One region of the Streptomyces sp. NPDC014891 genome, then DNA from elsewhere that is predicted to be linked to it. Evidence: predicted binding sites of a transcription regulator. Region 1 holds the regulator's gene; the other holds the start of a gene.
What was found. Region 1 encodes HrcA, which represses chaperone genes, less so after heat shock. Its sites were predicted from a motif close to TTNGCACTCNGNNNNNCNGAGTGCNAA; they were not measured.
Positions count from the first base shown of each region.

Region 2: a site for HrcA is predicted at 7,178-7,204, ahead of groES (co-chaperone GroES). Genes of this name have one in related genera too.

Region 1 is NZ_JBIBWF010000002.1:384,148-394,739, reverse strand. Features, by position in the region: gene lepA (translation elongation factor 4) at 1-655, shown strand, start outside; gene ACF09E_RS06410 (AMP-dependent synthetase/ligase) at 853-2,730, shown strand; gene hemW (radical SAM family heme chaperone HemW) at 2,812-4,053, shown strand; gene ACF09E_RS06400 (DUF3097 domain-containing protein) at 4,233-5,033, opposite strand; gene ACF09E_RS06395 (MBL fold metallo-hydrolase) at 5,157-5,885, opposite strand; gene hrcA (heat-inducible transcriptional repressor HrcA) at 6,034-7,053, shown strand; gene dnaJ (molecular chaperone DnaJ) at 7,054-8,190, shown strand; gene ACF09E_RS06380 (nitronate monooxygenase) at 8,357-9,436, shown strand; gene ACF09E_RS06375 (16S rRNA (uracil(1498)-N(3))-methyltransferase) at 9,433-10,176, shown strand; gene ACF09E_RS06370 (hypothetical protein) at 10,231-10,592, opposite strand, start outside.
Region 2 is NZ_JBIBWF010000010.1:42,325-52,916, forward strand. Features, by position in the region: gene tsaD (tRNA (adenosine(37)-N6)-threonylcarbamoyltransferase complex transferase subunit TsaD) at 1-981, shown strand, start outside; gene ACF09E_RS26760 (hypothetical protein) at 978-1,232, shown strand; gene ACF09E_RS26765 (polysaccharide deacetylase family protein) at 1,298-2,146, shown strand; gene ACF09E_RS26770 (YciI family protein) at 2,263-2,628, shown strand; gene ACF09E_RS26775 (RNA polymerase sigma factor) at 2,710-3,915, shown strand; gene ACF09E_RS26780 (hypothetical protein) at 3,936-4,571, shown strand; gene ACF09E_RS26785 (SAM-dependent methyltransferase) at 4,690-5,880, opposite strand; gene ACF09E_RS26790 (polysaccharide deacetylase family protein) at 6,010-6,939, shown strand; gene ACF09E_RS26795 (hypothetical protein) at 6,936-7,136, shown strand; gene groES (co-chaperone GroES) at 7,349-7,657, shown strand; gene groL (chaperonin GroEL) at 7,789-9,417, shown strand; gene ACF09E_RS26810 (ester cyclase) at 9,541-10,239, opposite strand; gene ACF09E_RS26815 (hydroxyacid dehydrogenase) at 10,326-10,592, opposite strand, start outside.

The DNA.
Region 1 (10,592 bases):
CAACCCGAGCGAGTTCCCCGAGGGCAAGATCAGCGACGTGTACGAGCCCGTCGTACGCGCCACGATCCTCGCCCCCAGCGAGTTCATCGGCGCGATCATGGAGCTCTGCCAGACCCGTCGCGGCACCCTGATCGGCATGGACTACCTCTCCGAGGACCGGGTCGAGATCCGCTACACCCTGCCGCTGGCCGAGATCGTCTTCGACTTCTTCGACCAGCTGAAGTCCAAGACGCGCGGTTACGCCTCCCTCGACTACGAGCCCACCGGCGAGCAGGCCTCCAGCCTGGTCAAGGTCGACATCCTGCTGCACGGCGACAAGGTCGACGCCTTCTCCGCCGTCACCCACAAGGACGCCGCGTACGCCTACGGCGTGCGGCTCGTCGCCAAGCTGCGCGAGCTCATCCCGCGGCAGGCGTTCGAGGTGCCGATCCAGGCCGCGATCGGGTCCCGGGTCATCGCCCGCGAGACCATCCGGGCCATCCGCAAGGACGTCCTCGCCAAGTGCTACGGCGGTGACATCTCCCGTAAGCGGAAGCTGCTGGAGAAGCAGAAGGAAGGCAAGAAGCGCATGAAGATGGTCGGCTCGGTGGAGGTGCCCCAGGAGGCCTTCATCGCCGTCCTGTCGAGCGACGAGTCCTCCGGCAAGAAGAAGTAGCGGCGGCGCCCACGAAGCCGCCCTGTGCGAACGAACGGGTCCACGTGCCGAGTGCGCGTGGGCCCGTTCGTTATCAAGCGACGCGCTGCAGGCCCTTACGCGCCGGACCTCGGGCCTTTAGTCTGATCCCGGCTCGAAGGTTACTCGCCAGTTAGTTACGAACCGCCAGAAGGCACCGCCGCCGCCCGGAGGACGTCGTGAGCGACACACAGACCCAGATCGAGAACCGGCCGCCCTCCGTGGCGACCCTCTTCCTTGAGCGCGTCGAGCGGACTCCGGATGCGGAGGCCTACCGCTACCCGGTGCCCGCCGCCTCCGGAACCGGCCCGGACGACTGGAAGTCGCTCAGTTGGGGGCAGGCCGCGGAGCGGGTCTACGCGATCGCCGCCGGCCTCGTCGACCTGGGTGTCGCCGCCGAGGAGCGGGTCGCCCTCGCCTCCTCCACCCGGGTCGAGTGGATCCTCGCCGACCTGGGCGTGATGTGCGCGGGCGCCGCGACCACCACGGTCTACCCGCAGACCAACGCCGAGGAGTCGGCGTTCATCCTCTCGGACTCCGAGTCGCGGGTCCTCATCGCCGAGGACGCGGCCCAGCTCGCCAAGGCCGTCGAGCGCCGCGCCGAACTGCCGAACCTCCGCCACATCGTCGTCGTGGACGCGACCGGGGTGGAGAGCGACGGCCAGTTCGTCCTCACCCTCGCCGAGCTGGAGGCGCGCGGCACGGCGTACCTGGAGAAGCACCCCGAGGCCGTGAAGGAGCGGGTCGCGGCGATCACCGCCACGCAGCTCGCCACCGTCATCTACACCTCGGGCACCACCGGCCGCCCCAAGGGCGTCCGCCTCCCGCACGACAACTGGTCGTACATGGCCAAGGCCATCGCCGCCACCGGCCTCGTCACCCAGGCCGACGTCCAGTACCTGTGGCTGCCGCTCGCCCACGTCTTCGGCAAGGTCCTCACCTCCGGCCAGATCGAGGTCGGCCACGTCACCGCCGTCGACGGCCGGGTCGACAAGATCATCGAGAACCTGCCGGTCGTCCAGCCCACCTACATGGCGGCCGTGCCTCGCATCTTCGAGAAGGTCTACAACGGCGTCGCCGCCAAGGCCCGCGCCGCCGGCGGCGCCAAGTACAAGATCTTCCAGTGGGCCGCCGGCGTCTCCCGCGAGTACGCCCGGACCAGCCAGGACAACTTCCGCCGCACCGGCACCGCCTCCGCGCCCTTCGGCCTCACCGCCAAGCACAAGGTCGCCGACGCGCTCGTCTACGCCAAGATCCGCGAGGCCTTCGGCGGCAACCTGCGCGCCTGCATCTCCGGATCCGCCGCGCTCGCCCCCGAGATCGGCTACTTCTTCTCCGGCGCCGGCATCCACATCCTGGAGGGCTACGGACTCACCGAGACCTCCGCGGCCTCCTTCGTCAACCCGGGCGAGGCCTACCGCACCGGCACCGTCGGCAAGCCGCTCCCCGGCACCGAGGTCCGGATCGCCGACGACGGCGAGATCCTGCTGCGCGGCCCGGGCGTCATGGAGGGCTACCACGGCCTGCCCGAGAAGACGGCCGAGGTCCTGGAGTCCGACGGCTGGTTCCACACCGGCGACATCGGCGAGCTGTCCGCCGACGGCTACCTGCGGATCACCGACCGCAAGAAGGACCTGATCAAGACGTCCGGCGGCAAGTACATCGCGCCGGCCGAGGTCGAGGGCCAGTTCAAGGCCGTCTGCCCGTTCGTCTCGAACATCCTGGTGCACGGAGCCGACCGGAACTTCTGCACCGCCCTGATCGCCCTCGACGAGCCCACCCTCCTCGGCTGGGCCGCCGACCACGGCCTGGGCGGCGCGTCGTACGCCGAGGTCGTCGCCGATCCGAAGACCGTCGAGATGGTCCAGGGCTACGTCGACCGCCTCAACGAGGGCCTCCAGCGCTGGCAGACGATCAAGAAGTTCCGGCTGCTGCCGCGCGACCTCGACATCGAGCACGGCGAGCTCACCCCGTCGCTGAAGCTGAAGCGGCCGGTGGTGGAGCGCGAGTACAAGGCGCTCATCGAGGAGATGTACGCGGGCTCGCGGGAGTCCTGACCCCGCCCGCGCGGGGCCTGACCCGCCCCCTGCGGAGAGGTTGTCCACAGGCCGAACGTCCACCCCGGGCAGTACGGGACAATGGGGCTCATGCCTTCCGTACTGCCCGATGGTGAGTCCGTCCCCGACGACGGGGCGCTGCCCCCGCACGCCCTTGAAGGGGCGGAGGAGCGTCCGCTCGGGTTCTATCTGCACGTGCCCTACTGCGCGACGCGCTGCGGGTACTGCGACTTCAACACCTACACGGCCGGCGAGCTGCGGGGGACCGGCGGCGTGCTCGCCTCCCGGGACAACTACGCCGACCAGGTCGTCGAGGAGGTCCGGCTCGCCCGCAAGGTCCTCGGGGACGACCCCCGGCCGGTCCGGACCGTCTTCGTGGGCGGCGGCACGCCCACGCTGCTCGCCGCCGGCGACCTCGTACGGATGCTGGGGGCCGTCCGCGAGGAGTTCGGGCTCGCCGACGACGCCGAGGTGACGACCGAGGCGAACCCCGACTCCGTGGACCCGGCCTACCTGGCGGAGCTGCGCGCCGGCGGGTTCAACCGGATCTCCTTCGGCATGCAGAGCGCCAAGCAGCACGTCCTGAAGATCCTCGACCGCACGCACACCCCGGGCCGCCCCGAGGCCTGCGTCGGGGAGGCGAGGGCCGCCGGCTTCGAGCACGTCAACCTCGACCTGATCTACGGCACCCCGGGCGAGACCGACGACGACTGGCGGGCCTCCCTCGACGCGGCCCTCGGCGCCGGACCCGACCACATCAGCGCCTACGCGCTGATCGTCGAGGAGGGCACGCAGCTCGCCCGCCGCATCCGGCGCGGCGAGGTCCCCATGACCGACGACGACGTCCACGCCGACCGGTACCTGATCGCCGAGGACGTCCTCTCCGCGGCCGGCTTCGCCTGGTACGAGGTCTCCAACTGGGCCACCTCCGAGGCCGGCCGCTGCCTCCACAACGAGCTGTACTGGCGCGGGGCCGACTGGTGGGGCGCGGGCCCCGGCGCCCACAGCCACGTCGGCGGCGTCCGCTGGTGGAACGTCAAGCACCCCGGCGCGTACGCCGCCGCGCTGGCCGCGGGGAAGACCCCGGGGGCCGGACGGGAGCTGCTCTCCGAGGAGGACCGGAGGGTCGAGCGCGTCCTCCTCGAACTGCGGCTCAAGGAGGGCGTCGAGCTGTCCCTCCTCAAGCCGGCGGGCCTCGAAGCCTCCCGCAGGGCCCTCGCCGACGGGCTCCTGGACGCCGGCCCCTACGCGGCGGGCCGGGCGGTGCTGACCCTGCGCGGGCGCCTGCTCGCCGACGCCGTGGTGCGGGACCTCGTCGACTAGAGCCGTTCCGGCGAGCGCGCCGGGTCCGCGGCGGCGTGGCCCGGTCCGGCCCTCCCCGGCCCCCGACCCGTCCGACTCGGGGCTCGACGTGGCGGGCGCGCCACCCGACCCCGGCCCGCCGGGACGCGCCCGTTCCGGTGGCCCGGACTCCACCCCGCCGGGCCGGCTCCCGCGGATCCCTACGGCGCCGTCACGAAGTCGATCAGCTCCTCCACCCGGCCCAGCAGCTCCGGCTCCAGATCCTTGTACGAGGTCACCCGCGACAGGATGTGCTGCCAGGCGGCGCCGGTGTTCGCGGGCCAGCCCAGGGCCTCGCACACGCCCGTCTTCCAGTCCTGGCCCCTGGGGACGCGAGGCCAGGCCCGGATGCCCACCGACGCCGGCTTCACCGCCTCCCAGACGTCGATGTACGGGTGGCCCACGACCAGCACGTCCGGCGAGGTCACCCGGGCGGCGATCCGCGACTCCTTCGAACCCGGGACCAGGTGGTCGACCAGGACGCCCAGGCGGGCGTCCGGCGCGGGGTCGAACTCCGCGACGATCGACGGAAGGTCGTCGACGCCCTCCAGGTACTCCACGACGACGCCCTCGATGCGGAGGTCGTCGCCCCAGACGCGTTCCACCAGCTCGGCGTCGTGCCGGCCCTCCACGTAGATCCGGCCGGCGCGCGCCACGCGGGCCCGCGCCCCGGGGACGGCCACCGAGCCCGAGGCCGTCCGGCTGGGACGGACGGGCCCGGCCGACGGACGGACCAGGGTCACGACCCGGCCCTCCAGGAGGAAGCCCCGCGGGTCCAGCGGGAACACGCGGTGCTTGCCGAAGCGGTCCTCCAGGGTCACCGTCCCCGCCTCGCAGCCGATCACCGCCCCGCAGAAGCCGGTGGTGACCTCCTCGACCACCAGGTCGCGGTCGGCCGGCACCTCGGGAACGGGCGCCGAGCGCTTCCAAGGGGGTGTCAGATCCGGGTTGTAGCTGCGCATGGGCTCGTTCCTGTCCGGGGCGGCGCGGTGTCAGGGGTGCTGCCGGGGGTCCGGGGGTCGTCCCCCGGGAGGTGCGGTCAAGGGGGTGTCAGATCCGGGTTGTAGCTGCGCATTCGGGCGACGTTATGCGACGGAGAAGCGCGTTGCCAGTTCCTCCCGCTGGAGTCGTACGAACGCGGCGTCCACCACCGCGCCGTGCCCCGGGACGTACACCGCGTCCTCGCCGCCGAGCCGCAGCAGCCGGTCGAGCGCGTCCGGCCAGCGGGCGGGGATCGCGTCCGGGCCCGCCTGCGGCTCGCCCGACTCCTCGACCAGGTCGCCGCAGAAGACCACCTCCCGCTCGCCCGGCACCAGGAGCACCAGGTCGTGGCCCGTGTGGCCGGGGCCGACGTTGGCCAGTAGGACCTGCCGGCCGCCCAGGTCGAGCGTCCACTCGCCGGAGACCACGTGCCGCGGGGCGACCAGGACGTCCGCCGCCGCCTCCGCGGCCTCCGCGTCCATGCCCTGCGCGACCGCGTCCGCGCGCATCTCCTCCCGGGCCCGCGCCCCGCCCAGCAGGTCGTCCGCGCCCACCGCGCCGAAGACCTCGGCGCCCGCGAAGACGGCCGTGCCGAGCACGTGGTCGAAGTGGGGGTGGCTGAGTGCGATGTGCGTCACCTTTCGGCCGCCGGTGAGCGCGGCGATCTGCGCCCGCAGCTCGGCCCCCTCCGCGAGCGAGGACCCCGTGTCGTACAGCAGCACCGCCCGTGTGCCCAGGGCCAGACCCACGGTGGCGTCCCAACCGGGCAGCCGTCGCCGCCCCACCCCGTCGGCGAGCCGCTCCCATCCGTGCGCTTCCCAATCGATGTCCATGGGGCGACGCTAACGGGTGCGGGCGCCGCCACCTTGCCAGGAGCGACGCCCGCCGCCGTACACTGGCCGGGGGATCGCTGGCACTCGGACAGGGCGAGTGCCAAAAGCGGAGCAACCGGAACGACGTCGACAGCTGGAGGTGCGCGCGATGCTCAGCGAACGCAGGCTCGAGGTACTGCGCGCCATCGTCCAGGACTACGTCGGGACGGAGGAGCCCGTCGGCTCCAAGGCGCTCACCGAGCGCCACAAGCTCGGCGTCTCGCCCGCCACCGTGCGCAACGACATGGCCGTCCTGGAGGAAGAGGGCTTCATCGCCCAGCCCCACACCAGCGCCGGCCGCATTCCGACCGACAAGGGGTACCGCCTCTTCGTCGACCGGCTCGCCGGCGTCAAGCCGCTGTCGACGCCCGAGCGCCGGGCCATCCACAACTTCCTCGACGGCGCGGTGGACCTGGACGACGTCGTCGGCCGCACGGTCCGGCTGCTCGCGCAGCTGACCCGGCAGGTCGCCGTCGTCCAGTACCCCTCGCTGACCCGTTCGACGGTCCGGCACGTGGAGCTGCTCTCGCTGGCCCCGGCCCGCCTGATGCTGGTGCTCATCACGGACACCGGACGCGTCGAGCAGCGGGTCGTGGACTGCCCCGCGCCGTTCGGCGAGACCTCGCTGGCCGACCTGCGGGCCCGGCTCAACAGCCGGGTCGTCGGCCGCCGGTTCGCCGACGTGCCGCAGCTGGTGCAGGACCTTCCCGAGTCCTTCGAGGAGATCGAGGACCGCGCCACGGTCTCGTCCGTGCTCGCGACCCTCCTGGAGACCCTGGTCGAGGAGCACGAGGAACGGCTGATGATCGGCGGTACCGCCAATCTCACCCGCTTCGGCCCCGACTTCCCCCTGATGATCAGGCCCGTGCTCGAAGCACTGGAGGAGCAGGTCGTGCTCCTCAAGCTGCTCGGCGAGGCCAAGGAATCGGGCATGACCGTACGGATCGGGCACGAGAACGCCCACGAGGGGCTGAGCTCCACGTCCGTCGTCTCGGTCGGCTACGGTTCGGGCGGCGAGGCAGTCGCCAAACTCGGCGTGGTCGGACCGACCCGCATGGACTACCCCGGAACGATGGGAGCGGTACGCGCAGTGGCACGTTACGTCGGACAGATCCTGGCGGAGTCGTAAGTGGCCACGGACTACTACGCCGTACTCGGCGTGCGCCGCGACGCGTCCCAGGACGAGATCAAGAAGGCGTTCCGGAGGCTCGCGCGCGAGCTGCACCCGGACGTCAATCCCGATCCCAAGACGCAGGAACGCTTCAAGGAGATCAACGCCGCCTACGAGGTCCTCTCGGACCCGCAGAAGAAGCAGGTCTACGACCTGGGCGGCGACCCGCTGTCGGCCTCCGGCGGAGGCGGCGCGGGCGGCTTCGGGGCCGGTGGCTTCGGCAACTTCTCCGACATCATGGACGCCTTCTTCGGCACGTCCCAGCAGCGCGGCCCGCGCTCGCGGACCCGCCGCGGCCAGGACGCCATGATCCGGCTGGAGATCGACCTCAACGAGGCGGCCTTCGGCACCACCAAGGACATCCAGGTCGACACGGCGGTCGTCTGCACGACCTGCTCCGGCGAGGGAGCCGCGCCCGGCACCTCCGCGCAGACCTGCGACATGTGCCGCGGCCGCGGTGAGGTCTCCCAGGTCACCCGGTCCTTCCTGGGCCAGGTCATGACCTCCCGTCCCTGCCCGCAGTGCCAGGGCTTCGGCACCGTCGTCCCGACCCCGTGCCCCGAGTGCGCGGGCGACGGCCGGGTCCGGTCCCGCCGCACCCTCACGGTCAAGATCCCGGCCGGTGTCGACAACGGCACCCGGATCCAGCTCGCGGGCGAGGGCGAGGTCGGCCCCGGCGGCGGCCCCGCCGGCGACCTGTACGTCGAGATCCACGAGACGCCGCACGAGACCTTCCAGCGGCGCGGTGACGACCTGCACTGCACGGTGACCATCCCGATGACCGCGGGCGCGCTCGGCACGAAGGTGCCGCTGCAGACCCTCGACGGCGTCGAGGAGATCGACATCCGGCCGGGCACCCAGTCCGGCCAGTCGATCCCGCTGCACGGCCGCGGCGTCACGCATCTGCGCGGGAACGGCCGGGGCGACCTGATCGTGCACGTCGAGGTGCAGACCCCGGGCAAGCTGGACGCCGAGCAGGAGCGCCTCCTGCGCGAACTGGCCAAGCTCCGCGGCGAGGAACGGCCCACCGGGCAGTTCCAGCCGGGGCAGCAGGGACTGTTCTCGCGGTTGAAGGACGCGTTCAACGGGCGCTAGGCCGGAGAATCTCCGGACGGAAGGGGCGGTGGCCGCGGATCGCGGCGACCGCCCCTTCCGCCGACCCGGGCACGGGTCGGACGCCCGCCGCGGGCCGCCGGAGCCGGGCCTCCGTGACCTGACGGACGGATTCGGCCCGGAAGCAGGCGCATGGCACGATGCCCATATGTCCACCACCGCACTGAACGATCTCTCTCGGTTCCCGATCGTGCAGGCCCCCATGGCGGGTGGCGCCTCCTCCCCCGAGCTGGTCGGAGCCGTGTCCGCGGCCGGGGCGCTCGGGTTCCTGGCCGGCGGGTACAAGACGGCCGGCGGCCTCTACCAGGAGATCAAGCAGCTGCGCGGACTCACCGCGCGCCCCTTCGGCGTGAACCTCTTCCTGCCGGACTCCGGACGGCCCGCCGACCCCGCCGCCGTCGAGGTCTACCGGCACCAGCTCGCGGGCGAGGCCACCTGGTACGACACCCCGCTCGGTGAGACCGACGACCACCGCGACGACGCGTACGACGCGAAGCTGGCGATCCTTCTGGAGGACCCGGTCCGGGTCGTCTCCTTCACCTTCGGCTGCCCCACGCCCGAGGTCCTGGCCTCCTTCGCGCGGGTCGGGACGTTCACGATCGTGACCGTCACCTCCGCCGACGAGGCCCTCGCCGCCCAGCAGGCCGGGGCGGACGCCGTCTGCGTGCAGGGCGCCGAGGCCGGCGGACACCAGGGCGGCTTCCGCGACGACCCCGCCGAGGACGCCCCGGGCACCGGGCTGCTCACCCTGCTCGGCCTGGTCCGCGAGAGCGTCTCCCTGCCGGTCGTCGCGGCCGGCGGCATCATGCGCGGCGCGCAGATCGCCGCCGTCCTCGCCGCCGGGGCGGACGCGGCCCAGCTCGGCACCGCCTTCCTCCGCTGCCCCGAGTCGGGAGCCCACGCCCTGCACAAGCGGGCCCTGACCGACCCGCTGTACACCCGGACCGTCCTCACCCGGGCCTTCACCGGAAGACCCGCGCGGGGCCTCGTGAACCGCTTCGTCCGGGAGCACGGGCCGTACGCCCCCGCCGCCTATCCCGAGATCCACCACCTCACCGCCCCCCTCCGCAAGGCCGCCGCCGCCGCGGGCGACGCCCAGGGCATGGCACTGTGGGCCGGTCAGGGCCATCGGCTCGCCCGCGATCTCCCCGCCGGGCAGCTGGTCGAGGTACTGGCCGCCGAACTCGACACCGCTCTCTCCGAGCTGCCCCACAGGAGCGCCTCATGACCGCACCCGTCTTCGTCGTCGACGCCGTCCCCGGCCCCGGGACCTTCCTCCTCGACGGACCCGAGGGCCGCCACGCCGTCTCGGTGAAGCGGCTGCGGGCCGGCGAGGAACTCGTCCTCGCCGACGGCCGGGGCCGCTGGGCCGCCTGCGCGGTGCTCGCCGCCGAGGGCAGGGACCAGCTCACCGTGCGGGTCGACGAGGTCCACGAGGACCCGGAGGAGGAGCCCCGGATCACCGTCGTCCAGGCGCTCCCCAAGGGCGACCGCGGCGAACTCGCCGTGGAGACCATGACGGAGACCGGGGTGGACGCGATCGTGCCGTGGGCCGCCTCCCGCTGCATCACCCAGTGGAAGGGCGACCGGGGCCTCAAGGCGCTCGCCAAGTGGCGGTCCACCGCGCGCGAGGCCGGGAAGCAGTCGCGCCGGTCCCGGTTCCCCGAGGTCGCGGACGCCATGACCACCAAGCAGGTCGCCGCCCTGCTCGTCGGCGCGGACTTCGCGGCGGTGCTGCACGAGGACCGCGAGCACCCCAGCGGCGCGCTCGCCACCGCCGAACTCCCGGAGAAGGGCTCGGTCGTGCTGGTCGTCGGGCCCGAGGGCGGGGTGTCCCCGGAGGAGCTCGCCGCGTTCGAGGCGGCCGGGGCGAAGCCGTACCGGCTCGGCCGGAGCGTGCTGCGGACCTCGACGGCGGGTACGGCGGCGACGGCCCTCGTCCTGGGCCGCACGGGCCGCTGGAGCTGAGCGGCACTCCGGCGGGACGCGCCCGGCTCAGGCCCTTCCGGGCCGATGCCGACGTCAGGCGGTCGCGGGCGGGGACGGCGCCGCGAGGGCGTCGTAGAGGGGCCAGCCGTCCTCGTCGCGGATGCCGTGGGCGGTCGGGAGCAGACCGCGGGCCGCGGCCTCGTCGAGGAAGCGGCGGGCGACCCCCGGTTCGTTCAGGTTGAGGACGGCGCCGGGGCCCGTCGAGGCGATGTCGCCGGCGCCGAAGGGGTAGCCGGACACGATGCGCCCGGGGCCGTCCCGGAAGACCAGGCGGAGCTGGGCGTGGCGGTCCGCCGCGCGCCGCAGGGTGAGGAAGGTCAGGCAGCCCGGTGAGTGCCGGTGCCCGACCGTCCACAGCCACACCTCGGAGCCGACCGTCAGTCTGCGCGGCACGC
Region 2 (10,592 bases), on a different contig from region 1:
GTCGTGCCCGAGATCGCCTCCCGCGCCCACCTGGAGGCGATGGTCCCGACGATCGAGCGCGCCCTCAAGACGGCCGGGATCTCCGCGAAGGACCTCGACGGCATCGCCGTCACGGCCGGCCCCGGCCTCGCGGGCGCGCTGCTCGTCGGCGTGTCGGCGGCCAAGGCCTACGCCTACGCCCTCGGCAAGCCGCTCTACGGCGTCAACCACCTCGCCTCGCACATCTGCGTCGACCAGCTGGAGCACGGGAAGCTGCCCGAGCCGACGATGGCCCTCCTCGTCTCCGGAGGGCACTCCTCGCTGCTGCTCTCCTCCGACATCACCTCCGACGTGCGCCCGATGGGCGCCACCATCGACGACGCGGCGGGCGAGGCCTTCGACAAGATCGCCCGCGTCCTCGACCTCGGCTTCCCCGGCGGCCCGGTCATCGACCGGCTCGCCAAGGAGGGCGACCCGGCCGCGATCGCGTTCCCGCGCGGTCTGAGCGGCTCGCGGGACCCGGCGTACGACTTCTCCTTCTCCGGCCTCAAGACCGCCGTGGCCCGCTGGATCGAGGCCAAGCGGGCGGCCGGCGAGGAGGTGCCGGTGCGGGACGTCGCCGCGTCCTTCCAGGAGGCGGTCGTGGACGTCCTCACCCGCAAGGCCGTCCGGGCCTGCAAGGACGAGGGCGTCGACCACCTGATGATCGGCGGCGGCGTCGCCGCGAACTCGCGGCTCCGGGCCCTGGCCCAGGAGCGCTGCGAGCGGGCCGGGATCCGGCTCCGGGTGCCCCGGCCCGGACTGTGCACGGACAACGGCGCGATGGTCGCGGCCCTCGGCTCCGAGATGGTCTCCCGCAACCGGCCCGCCTCCGACCTTGAGCTGTCGGCGGACTCGTCGCTGCCGGTGACGGACCCGCACGTGCCGGGCGCGCACGCGCACGGTCACTCCCACGACCACGACCACGTGCACGAGGTCAGCAAGGAGAACCTGTACTCATGAGGCTCACCCTCATGTGGGAGGCGCGGGCGGCGCAGGGCCGGGGCGCCGAGCTCCTGGAATGGGCCCGGGCGCGGGTCCTGGCGCGTGAGCCGGTCCGCCGGGAGGTCCTCCGGGCCCCGCAGGACCGGGTCCTCGTCCTCACCTGGTGGGAGGCGGAGACCTTCGACGCCGAGCTGCCCGAGCTGCCGGAGCCGGACGCGGAGCTGATCACCCGCCCGGTGCACCGCTGGCGGTTCGAGTCGGTCGAATGACCGAAGAGGCGACACCCGACCGAAAATAGAGCAACCTTTCGAGCGGTTCCGGCATCCCACAGCGCGTGAAGAAGACGATCGCGCTGTGGGCGGCCCTGACCGCCGCCGCCCTCCTGGTGACCGGCTGCGCGGCGGAGCAGCCCGGTCCCGCCACCGCCCCGGCGAAGACGGACACCCCTTCGGCTGATCCGTCCGCCGGGCAGAAGGCACCCGAGGAGCCCGGGGCCGCGGTCGCCGCCGCGTACCGCCGCTGGGGCCTCAAGCCCTTCGCCGCCCCGCCCGCCCCGCCCGAGGTCAAGCCGGTGGTCCGGAAGCCGGGCGGCCCGGTGCCCGTCATCAGCGAGATACCCACCACCGAGAAGATCGTCTTCATCACGATCGACGACGGCGCGGAGAAGGACCCCGCGTTCGTCCGGATGATGCGGGACCTCAAGGTCCCGGTCACGATGTTCCTCACCGACGCGGCCGTCCGCAGCGACTACGGGTACTTCGCCCCGCTCGTCGCCCAGGGCCACGGGCTCGCCAACCACACCCTCACCCACCCGAACCTGCGCACCCTCTCCCCGGACGCCCAGCGCCGGGAGATCTGCGGCCAGCAGAAGAGGCTCGCGGAGCGGTACGGCACGACCCCCCGCCTCTTCCGCCCGCCCTACGGCAACTGGAACGAGGCCACGCGGACGGCGGCCGGCACCTGCGGCGTCGACGCGATCGTGCTGTGGCGCGAGTCCATGCAGATCAAGAACATGCAGTACCAGCGGGGCGACCGGAAGCTGCACCCCGGCGACATCATCCTGGCCCACTTCCGGGGCCCGTCCGAGCTCAAGGGCCGGACGATGACGCAGATGACGGCGACGATGCTGCGCCGCATCCAGGAGCAGGGCTTCACCGTGGCGCGCCTGGAGGACTACGTCTAGGAAGTCCGGGGCGTCGAGGAAAAGAATCCCGCGGGTCGTCGATGCGGCCCGTTCCCGTTCGACGTATGTGTGGAAGGCGGGGAACGGCCCCGCCACCGCGTCATCGAGGAGTCGTCATGCCCCGCTTCCTGTCCCTCGTCCGCATCGAGGAGAACACCATCGACATGGAGAGCGCCGACCCCGGCTTCGAGGAGCGGATGGGCGCCCTCTTCGAGGAGATCACCAAGGCCGGCGCCATGGTCGACACCGCCGGGCTGAGGCCGACCGCCGAGTCCACCCGGATCACCTGGTCGGACGGGCGGCTGTCGTTCACCGACGGGCCGTTCACCGAGACCAAGGAGGTCGTCGGCGGCTACGCCATGCTGCAGTGCAAGGACATGGCCGAGGCCGTCGAGTGGGGGAAGCGGTTCCTCGCCGTGCACCCGCCGCACTGGAAGGTCGGTCTGGAGGTCCGCGAGGTCGAGGAGATGCCGGAGGGCTGACCGGCTCCGCGGCCGTCCTGTGCTGTCATGTGAGGCGTGACGGCACAGACGGTCGAGGAGACGCTGGAGACGGTCTTCCGGATGGAGTCGGCGCGGATCATCGCCACCGTGGCGCGGATCGTCCGCGACGTCGGCATCGCCGAGGAGATCGCCCAGGACGCGCTCGTCGCGGCCCTGGAGCAGTGGCCGCGGACGGGCGTCCCGGAGCGCCCGGGAGCCTGGCTGACGGCCGCGGCCAAGCACCGGGCCGTCGACCTCGTGCGGCGCCGCGAGACCTACGCGCGCAAGCTCGCCGAGGTGGGCCGGACCCTCGTGGAGGAGACGTACGACCCCGAGCCCCCCGAGCCCGGGGACATCGACGACGACGTGCTGCGGCTGATCTTCACCGCCTGCCACCCGGTGCTCTCGGCCGAGGCCCGCGCCGCCCTCACCCTGCGGCTCGTCGGCGGGCTCCGCACCGACGAGATCGCCCGTGCCTTCCTGGCGCGGGAGGCGACCGTCGCGGCGCGGATCACCCGCGCCAAGCGGGCGCTCGCCAAGGCGGGCGTGGAGTTCGAGGTGCCCCACGGCGCGGACCGGGCGGCCAGGCTCGGCTCCGTCCTGGAGGTCGTGTACCTGATCTTCAACGAGGGGTACGCGGCGACCGCGGGCGACGACCTGCTGCGGCCGGGCCTCTGCGAGGACGCGCTGCGCCTCGCCCGCGTCCTCGCCGCGCTCGTCCCCGAGGAGGGCGAGGCGCAGGGGCTCGTCGCCCTGCTGGAGCTCCAGGCCTCCCGGACTGCGGCGAGGACGGGGGCCGACGGGCGGCCGGTCCTGCTCGCTGACCAGGACCGGCGGCGCTGGAACCGGCTCCTGATCCGGCGGGGGTACGCGGCGCTCGAACGGGCCGGGGACGGGCGCTCGTACGGTCCGTACGCCCTCCAGGCGGCGATCGCCGCCCTGCACGCCCGGGCCGCCTCGGCCGAGGAGACGGACTGGGCGACGATCGCCGCGCTGTACGGGAGGCTGGGCGTCCTGGCCCCCTCGCCGGTCGTCGAGCTGAACCGCGCGGTCGCCGTCTCGATGGCCGAGGGGCCCGCGGCGGCCCTGCCGATCGTCGACGCCCTGGCCGCCGAACCGGACCTGGCCCGCTACCACCTGCTGCCGAGCGTCCGCGGCGACCTGCTGGCCCGTCTCGGGCGGACGGCGGAGGCGCGGGCGGAGTTCGAGCGGGCGGCGGACCTCACCCGCAACGAGAGCGAACGGGCGCTGCTGCGGGGGAAGATGCGGGAGTTGGACCCGAGGTGACGGGCCCTTAGGGTTTTGGCATGTCCCCGCGAAGCCCGTTGCCCCCGCCGCCCCCGCCCGCCGAGCTCCGGAGCTGGCCCGACCGGGAGGCGCGGCTCGCCGACCGGGCGCTGGCCCTGGACGAGCTCGGGCGGCGGCTGCTCGGCGGCGGGCGGCTCGCGATGTTCCTGTTCGGGTTCCTGCTGCTCCACCTGGGCTGGGGGCTGGTCGGCGTCCTGGTCATCGCGATCGGACGGCCCGACGGCGACCTGGTGATGGTGCTGACCGGGCTCGTCACCGCGGTCCTCGGCATCGGCGCCCTGGTCCCGGCCGTGTGGCTGACAGTGGCCGGTCTGCGGCGCGACCGGACGGTCCGCGGACTCCTCGTACAGTGGGCGGCCCTGGACCGGCACGGGCCGACGGACGCCCGGCTGCGGGCCCCCGTCCTCTCGGCCTGCTGGGTGCTGCTGTCGTTCGTGATGGCCGGGACCGGACTCTGGCTGGGCTTCGCGGTCCCGGCCGGCGTCTCCCGCCACGACGGCTACGGCCTGGTCGTCTACGGCATGGGCGTCGCCATGATCTTCTGGGTGACCGGTCTGACGGGTCTGGTGAAGGCCGTCGGCCACTACCGCTTCGCGGTGCGGCTGACGGGCCGCGGCCCGTCGGCGGCCTCGTGAGCTCCGGGAACACGGCGGCCCGGTGACCTCCGCGGACACGGCGGCCTCGTGACCGCCGCGCGCCGACGGGCGCGCTGAGGGACGCGACGGGCGTGCCGAGGCCGCCTCGGCGGGCGGGTCAGCGGCCGGTGTCCGCCGGGCGGCCGATCAGCATGGTCGGGGCGCCGGCGACCCGGGTCAGCAGGACGGTCGCCGCGTTCGGGCCCTTGGGCTTCACCCTGCGGCGGATCTCCTCGGGCTCGACGGCCGAGCCGCGCTTCTTCACCGTGAGGGTGCCGACCTCGCGCTCCCTCAGCAGCGCCTTCAGCCTCTTCAGGTTGAAGGGCAGTTCGTCGGTGATCTCGTACGCGGCGGCGTACGGCGTCGGGACCAGCGCGTCCGCCGTGACGTACGCGATCGTCTCGTCGACGAGGCCGCCGTCCAGCTCCTCCGCCAGCTCGGCGACCAGGTGCGCGCGGATGACCGCGCCGTCCGGCTCGTAGAGGTAGCGGCCGACGGGGCGGACCGCCGGGTCGGGGAGGCCGCGGCCGGTGAGTCCGGCCCCGGAGGGGAGCAGGGTGGCGCGGCGGGCGCCGGGTGCGGTGCCGAACCAGAGGACCGCCTCCTTGACGTCGCCGCCGTCCGAGATCCACTCGGCCTCGGCCTCCTCGGGGACGGCCTCGTGCGGGATGCCCGGAGCCACCTTGAGTGCCGCGTACGGGGCCCTGCGGGCCGCCCCGACGGCCCAGGAGAGCGGCGGCGAGTACGCCTCGGGATCGAAGATCCGCCCCCGGCCCCCGCGCCGGGCCGGGTCGACGAAGACCGCGTCGTACCCGGTGGTGTCGACCTCGGCCACGTCCGCGCAGCGGACCTCGACGAGGTCCGAGAGGCCGAGCGCCTCGGCGTTGGCGCGGGCGACCTCCGCCGTCAGCGGGTCGCGGTCCACGGCCAGGACGGAGATCCCGGCGCGCGCCAGCGCGACGGCGTCGCCGCCGATCCCGGAGCAGAGGTCGGCGACGCTCCGGATGCCCAGCGCCTTCATCCGGGCGGCGCGGTACGTGCCGACCGAGGCGCGCGTCGACTGCTCGACGCCGTTCGGCGTGAAGTACATCCGGAACGCGTCCTGTGCGCCGAACTTCGCCACGGCCCGCTGCCGCAGCCGCGCCTGCCCGACCGCGGCCGTGACCAGCTCGGCCGGGTGGTCCCGGCGCAGCCGGGAGACGACCGCCAGCTCCTGGGCGGGGTCGTGGTCGCGCAGGGCGTCGAGGAGGGCCTGCCCCTCGGGGGCGAGCAGCGGGGCGAAGGAGGCGAGGTCGGTCACCCGTCCCATTGTGGGCCCTGCGGTGCTGTGGGCCGGCCGGGGGACCGGGGGCGCGTACGGCGGTGTCGTACCCCGTGCGGGGCGTCCGCGCTGACAGGATGCGGCGCCATACGACTCGTACGACAAAAGGAATAAAAGATGGCACATGGTGTGCACGGTTCCTCCAGGGCGCTCGCCGCCGCCCTCGTCGTCGCGGCCCTCGCCTCCGCCGCCTCCGGCTGCGCCGACGGCGCGGGACCGGACCGCACCGCGCCCGCCCCCGCCGCCGGCCAGCAGGCGCCGGGCCAGGCGCAGCAGGGGGCGGCCGGCGCGCTCAACGCGTACGTCGAGAAGATCCGCGCGCAGCGCACCGCCCGGCTGGCCGCCGCGAAGAAGTGGGGCCTGGCCAAGGCCCCGCTGGAAGCCCCGGCGCCGCCCGCCACCAAGCCGGTGATCACCACCCGCAAGGGCTTCGAGACGGACGGCGAGGGCCTGCCGCCCGTCTTCACCACCGTCCCGACCAAGCAGCGGGTCGTCTTCCTGACCATCGACGACGGCGCGGAGAAGGACCCCGAGCTGCTGCGGATGATGAAGGAGCTGCGGATCCCCTACAGCGCCTTCCTCAGCGACTACGTCGTCAAGGACGACTACGGCTACTTCGCGCGGATGCAGACGTCGCAGGAGGGCGGGGTGTCCCTGCACAACCACACCCTCAACCACCGCTACCTGCCGGGACTCTCGTACACGCAGCAGAAGCGCGAGATCTGCGGCATGCAGGACGTCATCGAGAAACGATTCGGCAAGCGGCCGCCGCTCTTCCGCCCGCCCTACGGCAACTACAACGAGGACACCCTGCGCGCCGCCAAGACCTGCGGCGTCAAGGCCGTCCCGCTGTGGGCGGCCGAGGCCTTCCCCGACCACATGGAGTGGCGCGAGTGGGACCGCGACCTGCACCCCGGCGACATCGTCCTCACCCACTTCCGGGGCAAGGAGGACTGGAAGGGCAGCATGGCCGACATGGTCCGCCGGGTGATGAACGTGATCACGGCCAAGGGGTACGCGGTCGCCCGGCTCGAGGACTACGTGTGAGCCGGCGCCGGGCGCCCGCCCTCCTGACCGCGCTGCTCGTGCTGGGGCTGACCGGCTGCGCCTCCACCGTGGACCCGATCGAGCGCCTCGGCCGGAAGGCGGTGGAGCGCGTCGGTCCCCACGGCGCCGAGCCCGCGCCGCCGGCCGGCCCGGCCCCGGCGGAGCCGCCGAGGGCGCCGGGAGCACCGGGCCGCTGAGGCCCGCCGACCGCCCCGGCGGAACCGCCACGGGTGATGAATTGGCACTCCGCTTGACCGAGTGCTAATCGCGGTCATAGTCTCGGCCCTGGCACTCACCACTGGAGAGTGCCAACTGAGCGACTGGCAGGTCCGGCACCCGCGACGACGGATCCACCTGGTCGCCCCCTCAGACAGTTGACCCCGAGATCTCCGAAGGGGGAGGTCGGATCGTGACGACCACCAGCTCCAAGGTTGCCATCAAGCCGCTCGAGGACCGCATCGTGGTCCAGCCGCTCGACGCCGAGCAGACCACCGCCTCTGGCCTGGTCATCCCGGACACCGCCAAGGAGAAGCCCCAGGAGGGCGTCGTCCTGGCCGTGGGCCCGGGCCGCTTCGAGAACGGCGAGCGTCTGCCGCTCGACGTCAAGACCGGCGACATCGTGCTGTACAGCAAGTACGGCGGCACCGAGGTGAAGTACAACGGCGAGGAGTACCTCGTCCTCTCGGCTCGCGACGTGCTCGCGATCGTCGAGAAGTAATTCACCGACGTACCGAAGCACCGAAGTACCGAGCACCCAGCAGATGCTCAGAGCTGCGCCCCGAGGCCCCTTCCAGGCGCCCCGGGGCGCGGTTCGTTCCACCCCGATTCCGAGAGGGCTGAACCGCTCCCATGGCGAAGATCCTGAAGTTCGACGAGGACGCCCGTCGCGCCCTTGAGCGCGGCGTCAACAAGCTTGCCGACACGGTGAAGGTGACGATCGGCCCCAAGGGCCGCAACGTCGTCATCGACAAGAAGTTCGGCGCCCCCACCATCACCAACGACGGTGTCACGATCGCCCGCGAGGTCGAGATCGAGGACCCGTACGAGAACCTCGGCGCCCAGCTGGTGAAGGAGGTGGCGACCAAGACCAACGACATCGCGGGTGACGGCACCACCACCGCCACCGTGCTCGCCCAGGCCCTGGTCCGCGAGGGTCTGCGCAACGTCGCCGCCGGCGCCTCCCCGGCCGCCCTCAAGAAGGGCATCGACGCCGCGGTCAAGGCCGTCTCCGACGAGCTGCTCGCCACCGCGCGCCCGATCGAGGACAAGTCCGACATCGCCGCCGTCGCCGCGCTCTCCGCGCAGGACCAGCAGGTCGGCGAGCTCATCGCCGAGGCGATGGACAAGGTCGGCAAGGACGGCGTCATCACCGTCGAGGAGTCCAACACCTTCGGCCTGGAGCTCGACTTCACCGAGGGCATGGCCTTCGACAAGGGCTACCTGTCCCCGTACATGGTGACCGACCAGGAGCGCATGGAGGCCGTCCTCGACGACCCGTACATCCTGATCAACCAGGGCAAGATCTCCTCGATCCAGGACCTGCTGCCCATCCTGGAGAAGGTCATCCAGGCCGGTGGCGGCAAGCCGCTCCTGATCATCGCCGAGGACGTCGAGGGCGAGGCCCTGTCGACCCTGGTCGTGAACAAGATCCGCGGCACGTTCAACGCCGTGGCCGTCAAGGCCCCCGGCTTCGGCGACCGCCGCAAGGCCATGCTCGGCGACATCGCCACCCTCACCGGTGCGACCGTCATTGCCGAGGAGGTCGGCCTCAAGCTCGACCAGGCCGGTCTGGACGTCCTCGGCACCGCCCGCCGCGTCACCATCACCAAGGACGACACCACGATCGTCGACGGTGGCGGCGACTCCTCCGAGGTCCAGGGCCGCGTCAACCAGATCAAGGCCGAGATCGAGGCCACGGACTCCGACTGGGACCGCGAGAAGCTCCAGGAGCGCCTCGCGAAGCTGGCCGGCGGCGTGTGCGTGATCAAGGTCGGCGCCGCCACCGAGGTGGAGCTCAAGGAGAAGAAGCACCGCCTCGAGGACGCCATCTCGGCGACCCGCGCCGCGGTCGAGGAGGGCATCGTCTCCGGCGGTGGCTCCGCGCTCGTCCACGCCGTCAAGGTCCTGGAGGGCAACCTGGACAAGACCGGCGACGAGGCCACGGGTGTCGCGGTCGTCCGCCGCGCCGCCGTCGAGCCGCTGCGCTGGATCGCCGAGAACGCCGGCCTCGAGGGCTACGTCATCACCTCGAAGGTGGCGGAGCTCGACAAGGGCCAGGGCTTCAACGCCGCGACCGGCGAGTACGGCGACCTGGTCAAGGCCGGCGTCATCGACCCGGTGAAGGTGACGCGCTCCGCGCTGGAGAACGCCGCCTCGATCGCCTCCCTCCTCCTCACCACCGAGACCCTCGTGGTGGAGAAGAAGGAAGAGGAGCCGGCGGACCACGGTCACGGCCACGGTCACGGCCACTCGCACTGACGCGTGTCGTAACCGAGCACCGAGGCCCGGTGCCCCCGTCGCGGGGGCACCGGGCCTCGGCCGTTCCCGGCCCCGTCCTCCGGGCCGGGCCCCGTCCCGTGGACCGTTCCGGGCCCGTGGCGCTCAGCCCTCGACGGCGCCGAGCTGTGCCATCAGTCCGAGCAGGTCGTACTGCCACCAGCCCTCGACGATCTTGCCGTCGTCCCGGAAGCGGTGGACGACCGTCCCGGACATGGCCACCTCCATGCCGGACGGCTGCAGCCCCATGAAGTCCCCGGAGTGGGTGCCCCGCCAGGTCCAGCGGGTGCAGACCCGGTCGCCCTCGGCGATCTGGTCGGCGACGGTGAAGGCGAAGTCGAAGCCGCCCCGCCACATCTCCACCTCGCGCCGGACCGCGTCCATCCCGATGACGTCCTGCTCGTTGGTCGGGTCGTGGTCGTGGTACCCCTCGGCCAGCACCTCGTCGAGCAGCGCGAGTTCCGGCTCCACGGCGAACATCTCCAGCAGACGCCGGGCGTTGTTCTTGTACATCGCCTCGTCCCGGACCACGTCCAGGTCCGTGAAGGTGGGCATCTCGTCGCAGAGCGCCACCATCTCCCGGAAGATCCGGTCGGTCTCGGGGAGCTGCGAGTTCCGCATCGCCACGTCGTACGACGGGAACTCGACGATCTCCACGATGTGCGAGCCGTCCGACCGGTCCTTCCCCACCATGCTGTGGGTCGCCGTCCGTTTCCCCTCGGTCTGCTCGACCCACTGATCCATGAGCCGGTTCAGGTCGTCCACCCGACTCGTCCTGCAGTCGATGATCTGTACGAACGTCATGGCGCCTCCCGACCGCGGTGGGATCCTTCCAGTCTAGGGGTGTCCTGCCGATCAGGCCGGGCTCGCGGAGCCTGCGGCGGGCGCGGCTACGCCGAGTGCCGGAGGTCGGCGGCCCGCACCTCCTCCGCGAACGGCTCGCCGCGGACGTACCGCGCGACCTCCTCCAGCGCCTGGTCCGTCATGCGGTGCAGTTCGTTGCCCAGGGAGCCGGCGACGTGCGGGGTGAGGAGGACGTTCGGGAGGCTGTAGAGCGGGGAGTCCGGGGGCGGGAGCTCCGGGTCCGTGACGTCCAGGGTCGCGTGGAGGCGGCCCGAGACCAGGTGGGGGAGGAGGGCCCGCTCGTCGATCAGGGA